DNA from 4 places in the Pseudomonas onubensis genome. Region 4 is predicted to be linked to each of the others. Evidence: predicted binding sites of a transcription regulator. Region 4 holds the regulator's gene; each other region holds the start of a gene.
The links. Region 4 encodes FliA, which starts transcription of late flagellar genes. Its sites were predicted from a motif close to CTAAAGTTTNNNNNNNNNNNGCCGNTAA; they were not measured.

Region 1 (4,212 bases), on a different contig from region 4:
AAGAGGCTTACTGTCTAAGCCGGACTCCCGGAAAAAACCCGCCAAAAAAACCTGAAAAAGTCAGGCCAGGCGTTCCAGGCTCACCCACCAACGTGTGCGATAGCGCACTTGAACGGGCAGTGTTTGCGCAACGATCGCCAGCAACTTGTCGGTGTCTTCCACGCGGAAAACCCCTGATAACCGCAAGTCGCCGATATCCGCCGCACAGCCCAAATAACCCTGGCGGTAGCGCCCCACTTCCGACACAAAATCAGCCAGGCGCATGTCCCGCGTCACAATCAGCCCATCGGCCCAGGCGCCCATGTCCATGGTCAGCAGCGCAGACAACACGGCGCGTGCCTGGCTGATCAGATAGGTTTCCCCTGTGTGCACTTGAGTCGCCAGGCCATCGGCCGTATGCGGTGAATGGATGGCCACATTGCCGCTGACCACGCTCAAGCGTGTGCAGTCGTTGTCTTGGCGCACGCTAAAGTGCCCATCGATGCCTTCGAGCAAGCCATGGCGAGTGTGAACCAGTAAAGGCGCTGAAGAGGGCGAGCCGCAGGTCACCAGGATTTCCCCGCGCACCAACGTGATCAGGCGCTGCTGCGGATTGAAGGTGAGGTTCACCGCACTGTCGGTGTTGAGTTGCAGGCGTGTGCCGTCCGGTAATTGCACGCTGCGCCGCTCGCCGGTGGCGGTGGCGAAATCGGACGTCCAGCGCTGCCAGCCGGTCATGTCCCGGCTAATCCACGCCGCCGACCCCACCAACGCCACGCCCGACAACACCTTCAGTGCCCGTCGTCGGCCCAAGCCTTGTGCGACGTTTTCCAGTGCCACATGCGCCCCTGGAATCGCCGCCATCTGGCTGTTCAATTCCCGTTGTAAAGCCTGTACCCGTTGCCAAGCCAATTCATGGTCATCGTGAGCTTCACGCCAATGCTCACATTGCGCATGCAAGCGCTCATTCGCACGGTTGTTACGCAGGCGCAGCGCCCAACTGATCGCCTGTTTGACCACCTGCGGATCTGGCCCGGAGCGCGCGGTGTTATCCATTGGCGTCAGGTTTCATAGCGCAGGACATAACAGTGATACAGCCCTTCAGCGATGTACCGCTCTACCGAGCGCAGCGACACGCCCATTTGCTGTGCGATCTGCTGGTGAGTCAGGCCATCGCACTGCGCCAGTAAAAACGCCTTACGCACCTTGGGATTTAATCCGTCCAATAGCCGGGCGACTTCTTCCAGAAGCTCCAACACCAACGCACGCGCTTCGGCGCTGGGTGCCAGCGCTTGCGGCAAGTGGGCGATGGACTCCAGGTAGGCCCGTTGGATTTCTTCGCGGCGCCAATGATCAATCACCAGGCCCCGGGCGATGGTGCGCAAAAAAGCACGCGGCGCCTTGAGCTCAAAGCGTTCGGTTTTTTGCAGCAGGCGCACGAACGTATCCTGTGCCAGGTCCGCAGCATCGGCGGCATTGCCCAAGCGGCTGCGCAGCCAGGTGCTGAGCCAGTTGTGGTGGGTGCTGTAAAGCGTGTGTACAACACTTTCGCACGCAATGTAGTCAGTAGAGGGCATTCACACAGGCCTGGCCAAGCGTCACAAATGATAATTAGTCGCATTGTCGGGGAGTCGGAAAAATTTTGCAACGCCGGCCCCTGAGCGTCTACCGCTGGTCGGTTTCCTACTCAAAATGAGGATGCTTCTCACAAATCTCTAAGATTTATCCTGGAGTGGCCGAAAGCCTGACGAGCCATGCGTGCACCGAAATAGAGCGGTCGGAGAGTCCGCCTATCCCGTTACATGGAATGTTCCACTCGGCACGCTCACCCCCCTTTGGCAAAAGAAGTCGATGAAATGAATCTCAAGTTCAGTCATAAAATTCTACTGGCCGCGTCAGGCGTCGTGGTTCTGGCCTTCGCGCTATTTACCCTCTACAACGATTACCTGCAGCGCAGCACCATCACACAAAACCTTGAGTCGTCTATCCAGCAGTCGGGCGAGCTCACGGCCAGCAGCGTGCAGAATTGGCTCAGTGGCCGCATCCTGGTCCTCGAAAGTCTGGCGCAAAACGTTGCTCACCAAGGCAGCGGTGCCGACCTGCCGGGGCTGGTTGACCAGCCCGCGTTCACCTCGAACTTCCAGTTCACCTATGTCGGCCAAACCAACGGCGTATTTACGCAGCGCCCTGACGCCAAGATGCCCGACGATTACGACCCTCGTCAGCGCCCTTGGTACAAACAAGCAGTAGCCGCCGATAAAACCATGCTGACTCCGCCTTATATGGCGGCCGTTGGCGGGCAAATCGTGACCATTGCCCTGCCGGTCAAAAAGAACGGCGAACTGCTTGGAGTAGTGGGCGGTGACCTGAGTCTGCAAACCCTGGTGAAAATCATCAACTCGGTGGATTTCGGCGGTATTGGCCATGCGTTCCTGGTGAGCGCCGATGGCCAGGTCATCGTCAGTCCTGACCAGGACCAGGTGATGAAGAACCTCAAGGACATCTACCCTGGCACCAACCTGCGAATCGAGAAGGTCAGCCAGGACGTTGTACTCAACGGCCAGGACCGTATTCTGTCATTTACCCCGATCAGCGGTTTGCCGGGGGCGGATTGGTACATCGGCCTGTCGATTGACAAAGACAAAGCCTACGCACCACTGAGTAAATTCCGTACATCGGCACTGATCGCCATGTTGATCGCCGTAGTGGCCATCGCCGTACTGCTCAGCCTGCTGATTCAAGTGCTGTTGCGTCCGCTGACCACCATGGGCGTGGCCATGCAGGACATTGCCCAGGGCGAAGGCGATTTGACCCGCCGCCTGGACGTGACCAGCAAAGATGAGTTCGGCGAAGTGGGCAGTGCGTTCAACCAGTTCGTCGAACGTATCCACGCCTCTATCTCCGAAGTGTCTTCGGCTACGCGTCAGGTGCACGACCTGTCCCAGCGCGTCATGGCGTCCTCCAACGCTTCGATCATCGGCTCGGACGAGCAAAGCGCGCGCACCAACAGTGTGGCAGCCGCCATCAACGAACTGGGCGCCGCCACTCAGGAAATCGCCCGCAACGCAGCCGATGCATCGCAGCATGCCAGCGGCGCCAGTGAGCAAGCGGATGACGGGCGCAAGGTGGTGGAGCAAACCATCCTGGCCATGTCGGAACTCTCGCAAAAGATCAGCTTGTCCTGCACGCAGATCGAAACCCTTAACGCCAGCACCGATAACATTGGGCACATCCTTGATGTAATCAAAGGCATCTCCCAGCAAACCAACTTGCTGGCGCTCAACGCGGCGATCGAGGCTGCGCGTGCCGGTGAAGCCGGGCGCGGGTTTGCCGTAGTGGCCGACGAAGTGCGCAACCTGGCGCACCGAACCCAGGAGTCGGCCGAAGAGATCCACAAGATGATCACTTCGCTGCAAGTGGGCTCGCGTGAAGCCGTGACCACCATGAATGCCAGCCAGGTCTCCAGCGAAGAAAGCGTTGAAGTGGCCAACCAGGCGGGTGAGCGTCTGGTCAGCGTGACGCAGCGCATCGTCGAGATCGACGGCATGAACCAATCGGTTGCGGCGGCTACCGAAGAGCAGACCGCCGTGGTTGAAACCCTCAACGTTGATATCAACCAGATCAACCTGTTGAACCAGCAAGGTGTCGTCAACCTCAACGAAACGCTCAAGGACTGCGATGCGCTGTCGCAGCAGGCCAATCGATTGAAGCAACTGGTCGACAGCTTCAAGATCTGACCCGGCTTGGCAGGAGCGAGGCCTCTCGCTCCTGCTGATCAGTCCAACATCCTGCGCACATTCTCCAGGGCGCTGTCGGCGAAAGCCTGCGCAAACTGCTCAAACTCCGCCTGCGGTGTATCGACCGGCTCGCCAATCAGCGTCCAGGTCGCCCTGGCGTGTTTGGCGTCGAGTGCTTCCACACACATGGCGGCCCATAGCCGCGCGACACCCAAGGTGTTGTAGAGGGTGGTCCACGTCATGCACATCGCTTCGTCGTCACGGCTGTTGAGTTGCTCAACGACGCGGTGCCCATCATGGAAAAATTTGGTGCGTAATGCGCCTACGCCGGTTCCCGTCATTTCGATGTGCGACAGGGCAGGAATGAAGGCATCAAAGCCTGCAAAATTTCCCACCACACTCCACAGGCGAGCGGCATCGCACGCGACGTCAACAGACGCTACCAGCGGTGCGCCATTGGGGTTACGGATCAATGTATCGGGTTGCAGCGGTTTCA
Region 2 (4,212 bases), on a different contig from region 4:
CTCGCCGGAGTACTCCAGCGGGCCACGTGCGTCCCAGATGCCCAGGTCGGCTGCACCAAGGCGGCTTTGCAGGTATTCGCGGGTGGCGGTGGGGCCGTCGTGCAGCGTGAGGCTGACCGGGCCGCCAACCGGGGTGGGCACTTCGGTGGATACCGGGTGTTTTTCGTCCAGCCAGGCCAGCAGGCCGCCGTCCAGGTAGTGGTATTTCTGGTGGCCGATCACGTCGAGCATCCAGATAAAGCGCCCGGCCCAGCCGCCGCCCTCGTCGTCATAGACGACGTAAGTGGCGTCCGGGGTGTGGCCCAGTTCGCCGAACAGCTTTTCCAGATCGGCCTTGTGCGGCAGCAAGCCGGGTGCCGGTGGCTGGCCCAATTGGGTGCGCTTGGGGTCAACGAAATGCGCGCCGGGGATATGCCCTTCGGCGTAGCGGGCGGCACTGGTGAGGTCCACCAGAATCAAGTGTTCGGCATCCAGGCGACCATGCAGGTCGCTGGATTCGATCACCAGCGGCAAGCCAGAGAAGTCAGGCATGTGAGGTCTCCTGGGCACAAATGTTGGCGATAAAGGACGGCGATTGTAGCGCAAGCATCAGGCGCTGCGGTTGGTAAAGCTGTGCAGCGCTTTCTCGATGCATTGAGCGGTTTTGCCGAAGGCCTGCACGGTGGTTTCCGAGAACGGCCCGCCGCCCTGGTCGGCGACCATCAGCATCACCACGCGGCCATTGCAGCTCAGAGAGCGTAGCAACAGGTGTTCACCGGTAAACCAGCGGCGCAGGATCGGCGGCAGCAACGCGGAAAATTGCGCGTGATTGTCGGGCGTGAGGCGTACCTGGGCGGACTTTTCCAGCAGGCGCTGCAGCAGCGTGCTGTTGACGACGTCCAGGCTCAGGTTGGCAGCCTCCTTTGGCAAACCGTCGGCCTGATGCACGCGCAAGGTACTCAGGGCGCGGTCGGCCATAAAGAGCAGCACGCGCTGCATGCCACTGGCGACCAAGGCTTCCCTGGCGCAGGTGGTCAAGTGCATGGCGTTGGCAAAGCGGCTCGGCTCGACCAGCAATTCGGTGCAGCGCTTGCGCCACACGGCCAATGCTTCGGCCGTGGGCGGTGGTGCGGGCAGCAGGCCGCGATGGACTTTTTGCACATGCCACGGCCAGATCAGCGACAGCGCCGGGTGCCAGAGGTCCGGCATCAAGGTGGTGCGCGCGCTGGTGACCGCTTGTTGATGAACCTGTTGCTGCACCTCACACAGCGGCGCTTGCAGGTACAGCGCAGTGAGGTATTGCCAGCGCTCGGTGTGTGGGCAGGTCCAGGATTCCTGGGCCGACATCGCCAGGCCGTTGGCCAGCAGCACGGTATTGGCGGGCTGGTTCAGCCAGCGCCGCAGGTTGGGTTCGGCATCGAGCAATTGCTGCTGGCGCAACGCGTCATCTTCGCGGGCGATGTGCAACGCCTTGACCAGCAAGCGCTGTTCGGTCAGCAGCAGGTTGTAGCCCTGGGATACCCATATCGGCAGGTGCCAGGCTTCGGTCAAGCCCAGGCACAGGTCGAGCAAGCGTACACCGAACAGCTCCTGCTCGACCTTGCGCGCCGACTGGCCTTTGTGGATCACCCGCAGTTCCCATTCTTCCAGCAGCTTGGGGTAGGCCACGGCCAGCGGCCACAGTGGCGACAGAAACAGCAGGCTGCCCCAATGGATGTCTTGCCACAGCCGCGCCAGGCGGCTGGCGAACAAACCGTTGGCTTGCTGTGAGGCGTGCTGGCTCACCAGCAGCAATTGGCGCAAGGCCACCGGGATGTCTTTTTCCGGCACCGCGGGCAGGCGCGTGAGCAATTCTTCGGCGCGTTTAAGGCCCAGGCGGTTCAGTGCCACTTCGAGGTTTTCTGCCGGCCCCGAGAGGCTGCCGTGCGTCTGGCTGTTGGCTTCGCGCATCACGCTGAGCACCAGCGCCGGGCTGTTTTGCATCAGTTCGGCAATATCTCGCAATGAACTACGGCTGTCGCGGATGGCCTTGCACACGCGTTCGTGACTAGCCTGAGGAACAGGCAGCAGCACATCGTCCAGGCGCTTGATCCAAGCGGCGAGGGTGGTGGGTTTTGTCGTTGGAACTGTCGTTTCGTTTGCCATGATTGGGGCGCGATCATCACTTGCGTTCAACACACCCGGAACGGGCCGAATTGGCTTTTCGCCTTAACGGGCTATAGTCTGGCGCAGTTTTGCCGATAAGTAGAACAAGAGTTTTCTGCAGCACCCACTATGTCCATGAACCCGACGGCGCAAGTACCAATCTCCTATGGCTAAAATTATCGGCATCATCGTCGTCATCGCAAGTGTGCTCGGTGGGTACGTCCTGTCCCACGGTAAAATTGCCGCGCTGATCCAGCCCTTCGAAGTGCTGATCATCGGTGGCGCCGCGTTTGGTGCTTTCCTGCAGGCCAACCCTGGCTACATGACCATGCACGTGATCAAGAAGTCGCTGGGCATGTTCAGCTCGCGCTTCTCCCATACCTTTTATCTTGAGGTGCTGGGGCTGATCTACGAGATCCTCAACAAGAGCCGCCGCGAAGGCATGATGGCCATCGAAGGCGACATCGAAGACGCCGCCGCCAGCCCGATTTTTGCCAAGTACCCGGCCGTGCTCAAAGATGAGCGCATGACCGCGTATATCTGTGATTACCTGCGCATCATGTCCTCCGGCAACATGGCCCCGCACGAGCTCGAAGGCCTGTTCGACATGGAGCTGTTCAGCCTCAAGGAAGAGCTGGAACACCCTTCTCACGCCGTGACCGGCATTGCCGACGGCATGCCCGGTTTTGGTATCGTCGCGGCGGTACTCGGTATCGTGGTGACCATGGCATCCCTGGGTGAAGGCGACCAGAAGGCCATCGGCATGCACGTGGGCGCGGCCCTCGTCGGGACCTTCTTCGGTATCCTCGCGGCCTACGGTTTCTTCGGCCCATTGGCCACGTCCCTGGCCCACGATGCCAAGGAAGAAGTGAATTTGTACGAAGCGATCAAGGCCTGCCTGGTGGCTTCAGCGTCCGGCATGCCGCCATCGCTGGCGGTGGAGTTCGGGCGCAAGGTGCTGTACCCGAAACATCGCCCAAGTTTTGCCGAGCTGGAACAAGCGGTTCGCGGTCGCTAAGTCATGGAAAACAACCAGCCGATAATCATCAAGCGCGTCAAGCGCTTCGCTGCGGGGCACCATGGTGGCGCCTGGAAAATCGCCTTCGCCGACTTTGCCACGGCGATGATGGCGTTCTTCTTGGTGCTGTGGCTGATGTCGACCGCCACGCCCGAGCAGAAGATCGCCATCGCCGGTTACTTCAAAGACCCGATTGGTTTTTCGGAAAGCGGCACGCCCTTCGTGATCGACCTGGGCGGCTCGCCGCAACTGGCGCCTGAGCGCACCATCAACCCCGAGGTCAAGACCGAGTCGCCGCAGGAAAACATCCCGATCGAGCGCGAAACCGTCGAGAGCATGGCCGAGCAGGTTGAAAAAGAGCGCCTGGAGTTGCTGCTGCAGGAACTGCAGACCAAGGTCGAAGAAAACCCGCAATTGCTCAAATTCAAGGATCAGATTTCCTTCGAAATCACCCCGGAAGGCTTGCGCATCCAGATCACCGACGCCGCCAACCGGCCGATGTTCGACTCCGGCAGTGCGCGCTTGAAGCCGTACTTCGAAGATATCCTGCTGGCCATGGCCGACACCATCAAGGCGGTGCCGAACAAGATCAGCATCAGCGGCCACACCGACGCCAAGCCCTATGCGGGCCAGGGCGACTTCGGCAACTGGGAGCTTTCGGCCAACCGCGCCAACGCCGCCCGCCGTGCGCTGGTGGCAGGCAGCTATCCCGACCCGCAAGTGGCGCGCGTAGTGGGGTTCGCGTCTTCGCAGTTGTTTGACCCTAAAGACCCGTTCAACCCGATCAACCGCCGTATCGATATCGTGGTGCTGACTAAAAAAGCCCAACGTGCGATTGAAGGTGATCAGCCGCCACCTGCGGCACCGGCCCAGGGCGAAGGCGCACCGGGTGAAGTGCCGGCAGACCCGAATGCCATTCCGCCAGGGCAGGAGCCGTTGCCGGCGCATGAGCTGCGGCAGAAGCTGAACCTGTTTGATGACGGCGGGGTGAAAGACCCGACTGCGCCTGCGCCCGGTTCGTAAGCCGTCTTTTTTTCGTTGTAAATGAAAACGCCCCGACTATGTCGGGG
Region 3 (4,212 bases), on a different contig from region 4:
AAAAAGAACTGCCCGGCCTGCTGGCCACCTTGCGCATGATCCACGGTGAACACCTGGACTTGAGCTACCACGTCGACCCCGGTCTGCAATTGCCCTGGGACCGCGAAGACCTGCTTGAACTGCTCGGCAACCTGCTGGATAACGCCTGCAAATGGGCGGATGCCGACGTGCGCTTGGCGGTCAGCGAAACCCCGCGCAGCTTTCTGCTGGCAGTCGAAGACGACGGCCCCGGCATCCCACAGGCCCAGCGTGAGCAAGTGCTCAGCCGCGGTGCGCGCCTGGATGAGCAGATTGACGGTCATGGCCTGGGGCTGGGGATCGTGCGGGATATCGTCGAGGTGTGGGGCGGTACGTTGCAGTTGCAGGACAGCGAGCTGGGCGGGCTCAAGGTGCTGATCGAATTAGCCAAACGTTAACACCGCTGAGATCGTTCCCACGCTCTGCGTGGTAACGCCGCCCTGGACGCTCCGCGTCCCGCTGTCGACGGGTGACGCGGAGCGTCACAGGAGGCATTCCCACGCGGAGCGTGGGAACGATCGTTATACGCGAAACTGATCCATCAACCCCTGCTGCTGATTCGCCTGGCTATTCAACGCCTGGCTCACCCGCGCCGATTCATTCGCCTGCTCCGACAGTGATTCAGTCACATCCCGAATCGTCGCCACATTGCTGTTGATCTCTTCGGCCACGGCGCTTTGCTGTTCGGCGGCGCTGGCGATTTGCAGGTTCATGTCGCTGATCACCGTGACCGCCTCACCGATCTGGCGCAGGGCGGTGACCGCCTGGCCAACCTGTTCGACACTGCCCTGGGCCTGGCGATAGCTGTTGCCCATGGAGTCGACCACGTCGGTGGTGCCGCTTTGCAGGTGCTCGATCACCAGGCGGGTTTCTTCTACCGATTCCTGGGTGCGCCGCGCCAGGTTACGCACTTCATCGGCGACCACCGCAAAGCCACGCCCGGCCTCACCGGCGCGGGCGGCTTCGATGGCGGCATTAAGCGCCAGCAAGTTGGTCTGCTCGGCGATGCCGCGAATCACTTCCAGCACCGAGCCGATCTTCTCGCTATTGGCCGCCAAGCCTTCGACCTGGGCCATGGCGGTGCTCATGTCCGCCGCCAGGTTGCCGATGTTGGTGGTGGTGCGGTCGATCACACTCAAGCCGTCGCGGGTGGCCTGGTCGGCATCGCGTGCGGCGTGTGCTGCTTGGGCAGCACTACGCGCCACATCCTGGGCGGTGGCGCTCATTTCGTGGGAGGCGGTGGCCACTTGATCGACCTGGCGGTACTGCTGCTCCATGCCGGCGCTGGTTTGCGTGGCGATCGCGGCGGACTGATCGGCAGTGCCACGGGCGTCCTGCACCGAGCGTTTCACTTGGGCAATGATCGGTTGCAGCTTGTCGAGGAAGCGGTTGAACCAGCCGGCCAATTGGCCCAGTTCATCGTGTTTGTCATAGGCCAGGCGGCGGGTGAGGTCGCCTTCGCCGCTGGCGATGTCTTCTAGCATGCGCGCCACGCCGAGGATCGGCCGGGTCACGCTGCGGGCCATCAGCCACACAAGCACTAAGCCGACCACGGCGGCCAGCAGGCCCAGGCTCAGCTCCAGCAGCGTGCCGCGGGCGTTGTCCGCGTCCAACTGCGCCTTGAGCGTTTCGGCAGGGCCGACTAGGACTTTTTCCGGCACATCCAGCAACACGCCCCATGGCTTGCCGCCGGGTATCGGCGCGAATGGCGCCAGCACCTTGAGCTGATGATCGGTACGCAGGCTGCTGGTCTGGGGGTTACTGGCCAGCACGCTGATCAATTGCGCGCCGCTGGTGGTGTCGACCTGATCCAGGCGCTGGCTGAGTTTACTGGCGTCCGGGCTGTAGCCGGCGAGCAAACCGGTGGGGCTGAGGATGCTGACTTGGGTCTGGCCGTCATACAGCTTCTGGCTGGCCTGTTGGCTCACGGCCTGCAGGCTATTGAGGTTGATGTCCACCGACAGCGAGGCGATGACTTTGCCGTTGACCATCAGCGGGAAGACGATGCTGGTCATCAGCACGTTTTGCCCGTCGATCACATAAAAGTACGGTTCGATCACGCAGGGTTTCAGCGTAGTGCGTGGGCAGGTGAACCACGCGTTAGCCTTTTCGCCGCTGGGGCCGACGCTGATGTCGGCCATGTCGCTTTCGGGCAGCGACATGGAGGTAAGTTTGCCGGGCGTTGGCTGCGACCAGTAGAGGGCGAAGCGGCCTTTGTCGTTGCTGCCCAGTTCTGCCTGATTGGCGAACAACTCGTCCTTGCCGTCCAGCGCATTGGCCTCAAACACCAGCGACAGGCCGAGCAGATCGGGGTTGGCCTGCAAGGCGGCCTTGACCTGACGGGTCAGGTCTTCGCGGGTATCAAAGGCGTCGAGGAAGCGTTTTTCCGCCTGTTCGCGCAAAAACAACACCTGGCGTGAAAAACCATGGCCGTACTGGTAGGCGTCCATAAATTGTTGGCGAATGCCCAACGCCTGCACTTCACCCTGGGCCTCGATGCGCGCCTGGGCGGCCGCGTCGAGCATCTGCATGCTGGAGGTTTTGACCTGCTGTGAACTCTGCTCCATGCGATACAGCGACAGACCCACCAGCAGGGTCACGATCCCCAGCAGGCACAGGCCCGCGAGCAGGGTGATTTTCCATTGAATGGAGAGCTGTCTGAGAGACATCGAGGAGCATCCTTAACCTGAAAACACAGAGAGACCCGTTTATCGGCTGGTGCGGATATTTCTTTATTCAAACGTTCAATTTAAAGCTGCTTTTGTGGCGAGGGAGCTTGCTCCCGTTCGACTGCGAAGCAGGCGCCCAGGTCGCGATTTTTGGGGCTGCTGCGCAGCCCAGCGGGAGCAAGCTCCCTCGCCACAGTTTTTGACATGACGGCCCGCCTGCTGCAAAGTGCGCGCCCTCTAATAAGACCTCCTAAAGCCTGCCCGCGGACGCCATCTGATGGCCGCCCGGTCGCGGGCCTGTCTGTTTTTTATGTTTTTTGCTTGAGGTAATCATGATTAACGCAGTCATCGCCGCGGTCGGCACCATGCTGGTGCTCAGTTTGTCCCGTGTGCATGTGGTCATCGCCATTATCGTCGGCGCCCTGGTCGGTGGCTTGACCGGCGGGTTGGGCATCGAGGCCACGCTCAAGGCCTTTAACGGCGGCTTGGGCGGCGGCGCAACGGTGGCATTGTCCTACGCCTTGCTCGGCGCTTTCGCGGTGGCAATTGCCAAGTCCGGCCTGGCGCATGCGTTGGCGGACAAGGCGCTGCTGTTGGTCGATCGTCAGGAAGCCACCGGCGGCGGCCACGTCAAATGGTTGCTGATCGGCCTGTTGTGGGTGGTGGCGATTGCCTCGCAGAACATTTTACCGATCCATATCGCGTTTATCCCGCTGCTGGTGCCGCCACTGCTGTACGTGCTGACCAAGCTGCAACTGGATCGCCGGCTGATCGCCTGCGTGATGACCTTCGGCTTGATCACGCCGTATATGTTCCTGCCGGTGGGCTTCGGCAATATCTTCCTTAACCAGATCCTGCTGGCCAACGTGGCCAAGAGTGGCGTGGACATCAGCCAGGTCAACGTCACCCATGCCATGGGCCTGCCGGCGTTGGGCATGGTGGTGGGTCTGCTGGTGGCGGTGTTTATCAGTTACCGCAAAAAACGTGTGTATGACCTGGAGAAAATCGAGCGCGTCGAGCAAGTGGCGGTGCAATACAACCCGCTGACCCTGCTGGTAGCCGGGCTGGCGATTGCCTCGGCGTTTATCATTCAGCTGTGGCTGGACTCGATGATCATCGGCGCCCTGGCTGGCTTTCTGATCTTCTCGGTGTCGGGCATTGTGCGCTGGCGCGAGACCGACGACCTGTTCACCGAAGGCATGAAGATGATGGCGATGATCGGCTTCATCATGATCGCCTCCTCGGGGTTTGCCGAAGTGCTCAAGGCCACCGGTGACGTGCGCTCGCTGGTGCAAGCCTCGGCGGCATTCATTGGTCACAGCCGTGGTGTGGGCGCGTTGCTGATGCTGCTGGTGGGGCTGTTGGTGACCATGGGCATCGGCTCGTCATTTTCCACCGTGCCGATTCTGGCCGCGATTTTTGTGCCGTTGTGTGTGCAGCTGGGCTTCAGCCCGTTGGCGATTGTGTGCATCGTGGGTACGGCGGGGGCGTTGGGTGATGCCGGTTCGCCAGCGTCGGACTCCAC
Region 4 (4,212 bases):
CCGCTGTCGCGCGATTTGCTTGCACTGACGGCCGAAGTCGAAGAACCACGCCAGGCCTGGCGCATGTTGCTGGCGCACCTGGCGCGCATGATCGCCACGCCGGAAATCGAACCGCTGGAAGAGGGCGGTGTGATTGCCATGGTCGGCCCCGCCGGCATGGGCAAGACCACCACCCTGGCCAAGCTGGCCGCCCGTTATGTGCTCAAGTACGGCGCGCAGAACATCGCGCTGGTGAGCATGGACAGCTATCGCATCGGCGCCCAGGAGCAGCTCAAGACCCTGGGCCGCATCCTCAATGTGACCGTGACCCACGTCGACCCGGGCCAGTCCCTGGCCAATGCGCTCGACCCACTGCTGCGCAAGCGCGTGGTGTTGATTGACACGGCCGGCCTGCAAGCCAGCGATCCGGCACTGCGCATGCAGCTTGAAAGCCTGGCCGGGCGTGGCATCAAGTCAAAAAATTACCTGGTGCTTGCAACCACCAGCCAGAAACAGGTTCTTACCGCTGCCTACCACAGCTACAAGCGCTGCGGCCTGGCCGGTTGCATCCTCACCAAGCTCGACGAAACCGCGAGCCTGGGCGAGGTGTTGAGCCTGGCGATCAGTCATGAGTTACCGGTTGCCTACCTGACCGACGGGCCGCGGATCCCGGATGATTTACATCTGCCGCGCCGTCATCAGTTGGTCAGCCGTGCTGTCAGCGTGCAAATGCAAGAAGAGCCTAGCGAGGAAGCGATGGCCGATATGTTCGCCGACCTTTACCACAACCCGGCTAAGCGGGTGGGGTGAGGCAGGATGAACACCGTGAAATGTATCTACATCGATGGTCTGCAAGCGATTCACGCGGCCAAGCCATGTAGCCTGCGTCTAAGCAAGACAAGGTAAAGAAATAAAATGGGCAGCATGCATCCCGTACAGGTGATCGCGGTGACCGGCGGCAAAGGTGGCGTCGGGAAAACTAACGTGTCAGTGAATTTGTCCCTGGCCCTGGCAGAGCTTGGCCGTCGCGTCATGCTGCTGGATGCTGACCTGGGCCTGGCGAACGTGGACGTTCTGCTGGGGCTGACACCCAAACACACCCTGGCCGATGTGATCGAAGGCCGTTGTGAGCTGCGCGATGTGCTGCTGCAAGGCCCCGGTGGCATTCGCATCGTGCCGGCCGCCTCGGGCACCCAGAGCATGGTGCACCTGAGCCCGGCGCAGCATGCCGGCCTGATCCAGGCGTTCAGCGACATCGGCGACAACCTCGACGTGCTGGTGATCGACACCGCCGCCGGGATCGGCGAGTCGGTGGTCAGCTTCGTGCGCGCCGCCCAGGAAGTGCTGCTGGTGGTGTGCGACGAACCCACCTCGATCACCGACGCCTACGCCCTGATCAAACTGCTTAACCGTGACTACGGCATGAACCGCTTCCGCGTGCTGGCCAACATGGCCCAAAGCCCGCAGGAAGGGCGGAATCTGTTCGCCAAGTTGACCAAGGTCACGGATCGCTTCCTCGATGTCGCCTTACAATACGTGGGCGCAGTTCCCTATGACGAGTGTGTGCGCAAGGCTGTGCAAAAGCAGCGTGCAGTCTACGAAGCGTTCCCTCGTTCGAAGTGCGCATTGGCGTTCAAGGCTATTGCCCAGAAGGTCGATACTTGGCCGTTGCCTGCCAACCCGCGGGGGCATCTGGAGTTTTTCGTCGAGCGATTGGTGCATCAGACGAGCGCGGGACCTGTGCTATGACATCCAGCGGCTACAACCTTTACAAAAAGTCGGCACGTGACAGCCAGGGCGAACTGATCGAGCGCTATGCGCCCTTGGTCAAGCGCATTGCCTATCACTTGCTGGCACGCCTGCCTGCCAGTGTGCAGGTTGAGGACTTGATCCAGGCCGGCATGATCGGCCTGCTCGAAGTGTCGACCAAATACGACGCGAGCAAGGGCGCGAGTTTCGAGACGTATGCGGGTATTCGCATACGTGGTGCGATGCTCGATGAAGTGCGTAAAGGTGATTGGGCGCCGCGTTCGGTACACCGCAATACGCGCATGGTCAGTGACGCAATTCGTGCAATTGAAGCAAAAACCGGTCGTGACGCTAAAGATCACGAAGTTGCGGCCGAACTCCAATTGAGTCTCGACGATTACTACGGGATTTTGAACGATACCTTGGGCAGCCGCCTGTTCAGTTTCGACGACCTTTTGCAGGACGGCGAACACGAAGGGCTGCACGAGGACGGCGCGAGTGCACATCTGGAACCGTCACGCGACCTGGAAGACGAACGTTTCCAGGGCGCGTTGGCGGAAGCGATTGCCAATTTGCCGGAGCGTGAGCGACTGGTGTTGGCGCTGTACTACGACGAAGAGCTGAACCTCAAGGAAATCGGTGAGGTCCTGGGGGTCAGCGAATCGCGTGTCAGCCAGCTGCATAGCCAGTGCGCCGCCCGCTTGCGGGGGCGATTGGGAGAGTGGCGCGCGCGCTGACAGGCAGTGTGGGGACACTGCAGACGCTACCGCAAAGGCTGCATGCTTTTGCGGGTTCGTGCCGTGGTGCCCTGGGCAGTCCTTTTTGTGTAACGCCTGTTGATTGAAATGGCGCGTCCAGGTGCTGGGCGCGTTTAAGACTGCTTGGAGGTCGAATTGGACAAGAACATGAAAATCCTCATCGTTGATGACTTCTCAACGATGCGGCGGATCATAAAAAACCTGTTGCGTGACCTTGGGTTCACCAACACGGTCGAGGCGGATGACGGCCTGACGGCGATTCCGATCCTCAACAGCGGGAGCATCGACTTTCTGGTAACCGACTGGAACATGCCGGGCATGACCGGTATCGACTTGCTGCGTCACGTGCGCGCCGATGAAAAACTGCGCAGCTTGCCTGTGTTGATGGTGACCGCCGAAGCCAAGCGTGAACAGATCATCGAAGCCGCCCAAGCCGGGGTTAACGGTTACGTGGTCAAGCCATTCACGGCGTTGGCCTTGAAAGAGAAGATCGAAAAGATCTTTGAACGCATCCACGGCTGATGTCACCACGGGGGAGCTATGGAGCATAACGAAACGTCACAGGGAGACTTTGAGTCGACCCTGAAAAAGCATGCTCACCAGTTGGTCGAAAGCCTTGAAAAAGGCCAGTTCGGCGACGCGGTGCAGTTGATCCATGAGCTTAACCAGACCCGTGACCGCGGCCTGTATCAGGAAGTGGGCAAGCTCACACGCGAGCTGCACAGTGCAATCGTCAATTTCCAGATTGACCCGCACATGCCCCAGGCCGAAGAAATTTCGCAGATCACTGATGCCACCGAACGCCTGTCCTATGTGGTCAGGCTGACTGAGGCGGCGGCCAACCGCACCATGGACCTGGTGGAAAACGCCACGCCGTTGGTTAATGGCATGGTCACCGAAGCTCAGGCGCTCAGCGTTGACTGGGGCCGCTTCATGCGCCGCGAAGTGGGGGCTGAGGAGTTTCGTGAATTGGCGCGTCGGGTCGACGCTTTTCTGTCGCGCAGCGAACAGGAAAACCGCACGGTGGCCAGCAACCTCAATGACATTCTGCTGGCCCAGGATTACCAGGACCTCACCGGTCAAGTGATCAAGCGCGTGACCCAACTGGTCACCGAAGTGGAAAGCAACTTGCTCAAATTGGTGCTCATGGCCGGCCAGGTCGACCGTTTTGCCGGCATCGAACATGACCGCGCAGCGATCCTCTCGGAAAAAGATCCACAAAAACATCTCGCCAAGGGTGAAGGTCCGCAGATTCATGCCGATAAACGTGAAGACGTCGTATCCGGTCAAGATGACGTAGACGATTTGCTGTCCAGTTTAGGCTTCTAAGGAGCACCCACATGAGCTTCGGCGCCGATGAAGAAATCCTTCAGGATTTCCTTGTAGAGGCCGGCGAAATTTTAGAGCAACTGTCCGAACAACTGGTCGAGCTGGAAAGCCGACCGGATGATGCGAACCTGCTCAATGCAATTTTTCGCGGTTTTCACACTGTAAAAGGGGGCGCCGGCTTCCTCCAGCTCCATGAGCTGGTGGAGTGCTGTCACATCGCCGAGAACGTGTTCGACATCCTGCGCAAGGGTGAGCGCCACGTCGACTCGGAACTGATGGACGTGATTCTCGAGGCATTGGATGCGGTCAACGGCATGTTCAGTGAGGTGCGCGAACGTGCGCCGATCACGGCTGCCACGCCGGAACTGCTGGCTGCGCTGGCACGTCTGGCCGAACC

Region 1: the regulator FliA is predicted to act here: its motif matches at 1,695-1,722, upstream of ACTD9P_RS24575 (methyl-accepting chemotaxis protein).
Region 2: the regulator FliA is predicted to act here: its motif matches at 2,196-2,223, upstream of motA (flagellar motor stator protein MotA).
Region 3: the regulator FliA is predicted to act here: its motif matches at 2,727-2,754, upstream of ACTD9P_RS03350 (methyl-accepting chemotaxis protein).

The regions. Positions count from the first base shown of each region.
Region 1 is NZ_CBFHAZ010000104.1:15,557-19,768, reverse strand. Features, by position in the region: gene ACTD9P_RS24585 (FecR domain-containing protein) at 61-1,035, opposite strand; gene ACTD9P_RS24580 (sigma-70 family RNA polymerase sigma factor) at 1,041-1,556, opposite strand; gene ACTD9P_RS24575 (methyl-accepting chemotaxis protein) at 1,836-3,716, shown strand; gene ACTD9P_RS24570 (SRPBCC family protein) at 3,755-4,212, opposite strand, start outside.
Region 2 is NZ_CBFHAZ010000022.1:64,521-68,732, reverse strand. Features, by position in the region: gene ACTD9P_RS10380 (rhodanese-like domain-containing protein) at 1-531, opposite strand, end outside; gene ACTD9P_RS10375 (HDOD domain-containing protein) at 589-2,124, opposite strand; gene motA (flagellar motor stator protein MotA) at 2,291-3,142, shown strand; gene motB (flagellar motor protein MotB) at 3,146-4,165, shown strand.
Region 3 is NZ_CBFHAZ010000005.1:67,704-71,915, forward strand. Features, by position in the region: gene ACTD9P_RS03345 (sensor histidine kinase) at 1-416, shown strand, start outside; gene ACTD9P_RS03350 (methyl-accepting chemotaxis protein) at 540-2,687, opposite strand; gene ACTD9P_RS03355 (Na+/H+ antiporter family protein) at 3,023-4,212, shown strand, end outside.
Region 4 is NZ_CBFHAZ010000130.1:2,876-7,087, forward strand. Features, by position in the region: gene flhF (flagellar biosynthesis GTPase FlhF) at 1-789, shown strand, start outside; gene fleN (flagellar synthesis regulator FleN) at 895-1,728, shown strand; gene fliA (RNA polymerase sigma factor FliA) at 1,725-2,465, shown strand; gene ACTD9P_RS26825 (chemotaxis response regulator CheY) at 2,634-3,008, shown strand; gene ACTD9P_RS26830 (protein phosphatase CheZ) at 3,027-3,815, shown strand; gene ACTD9P_RS26835 (chemotaxis protein CheA) at 3,827-4,212, shown strand, end outside.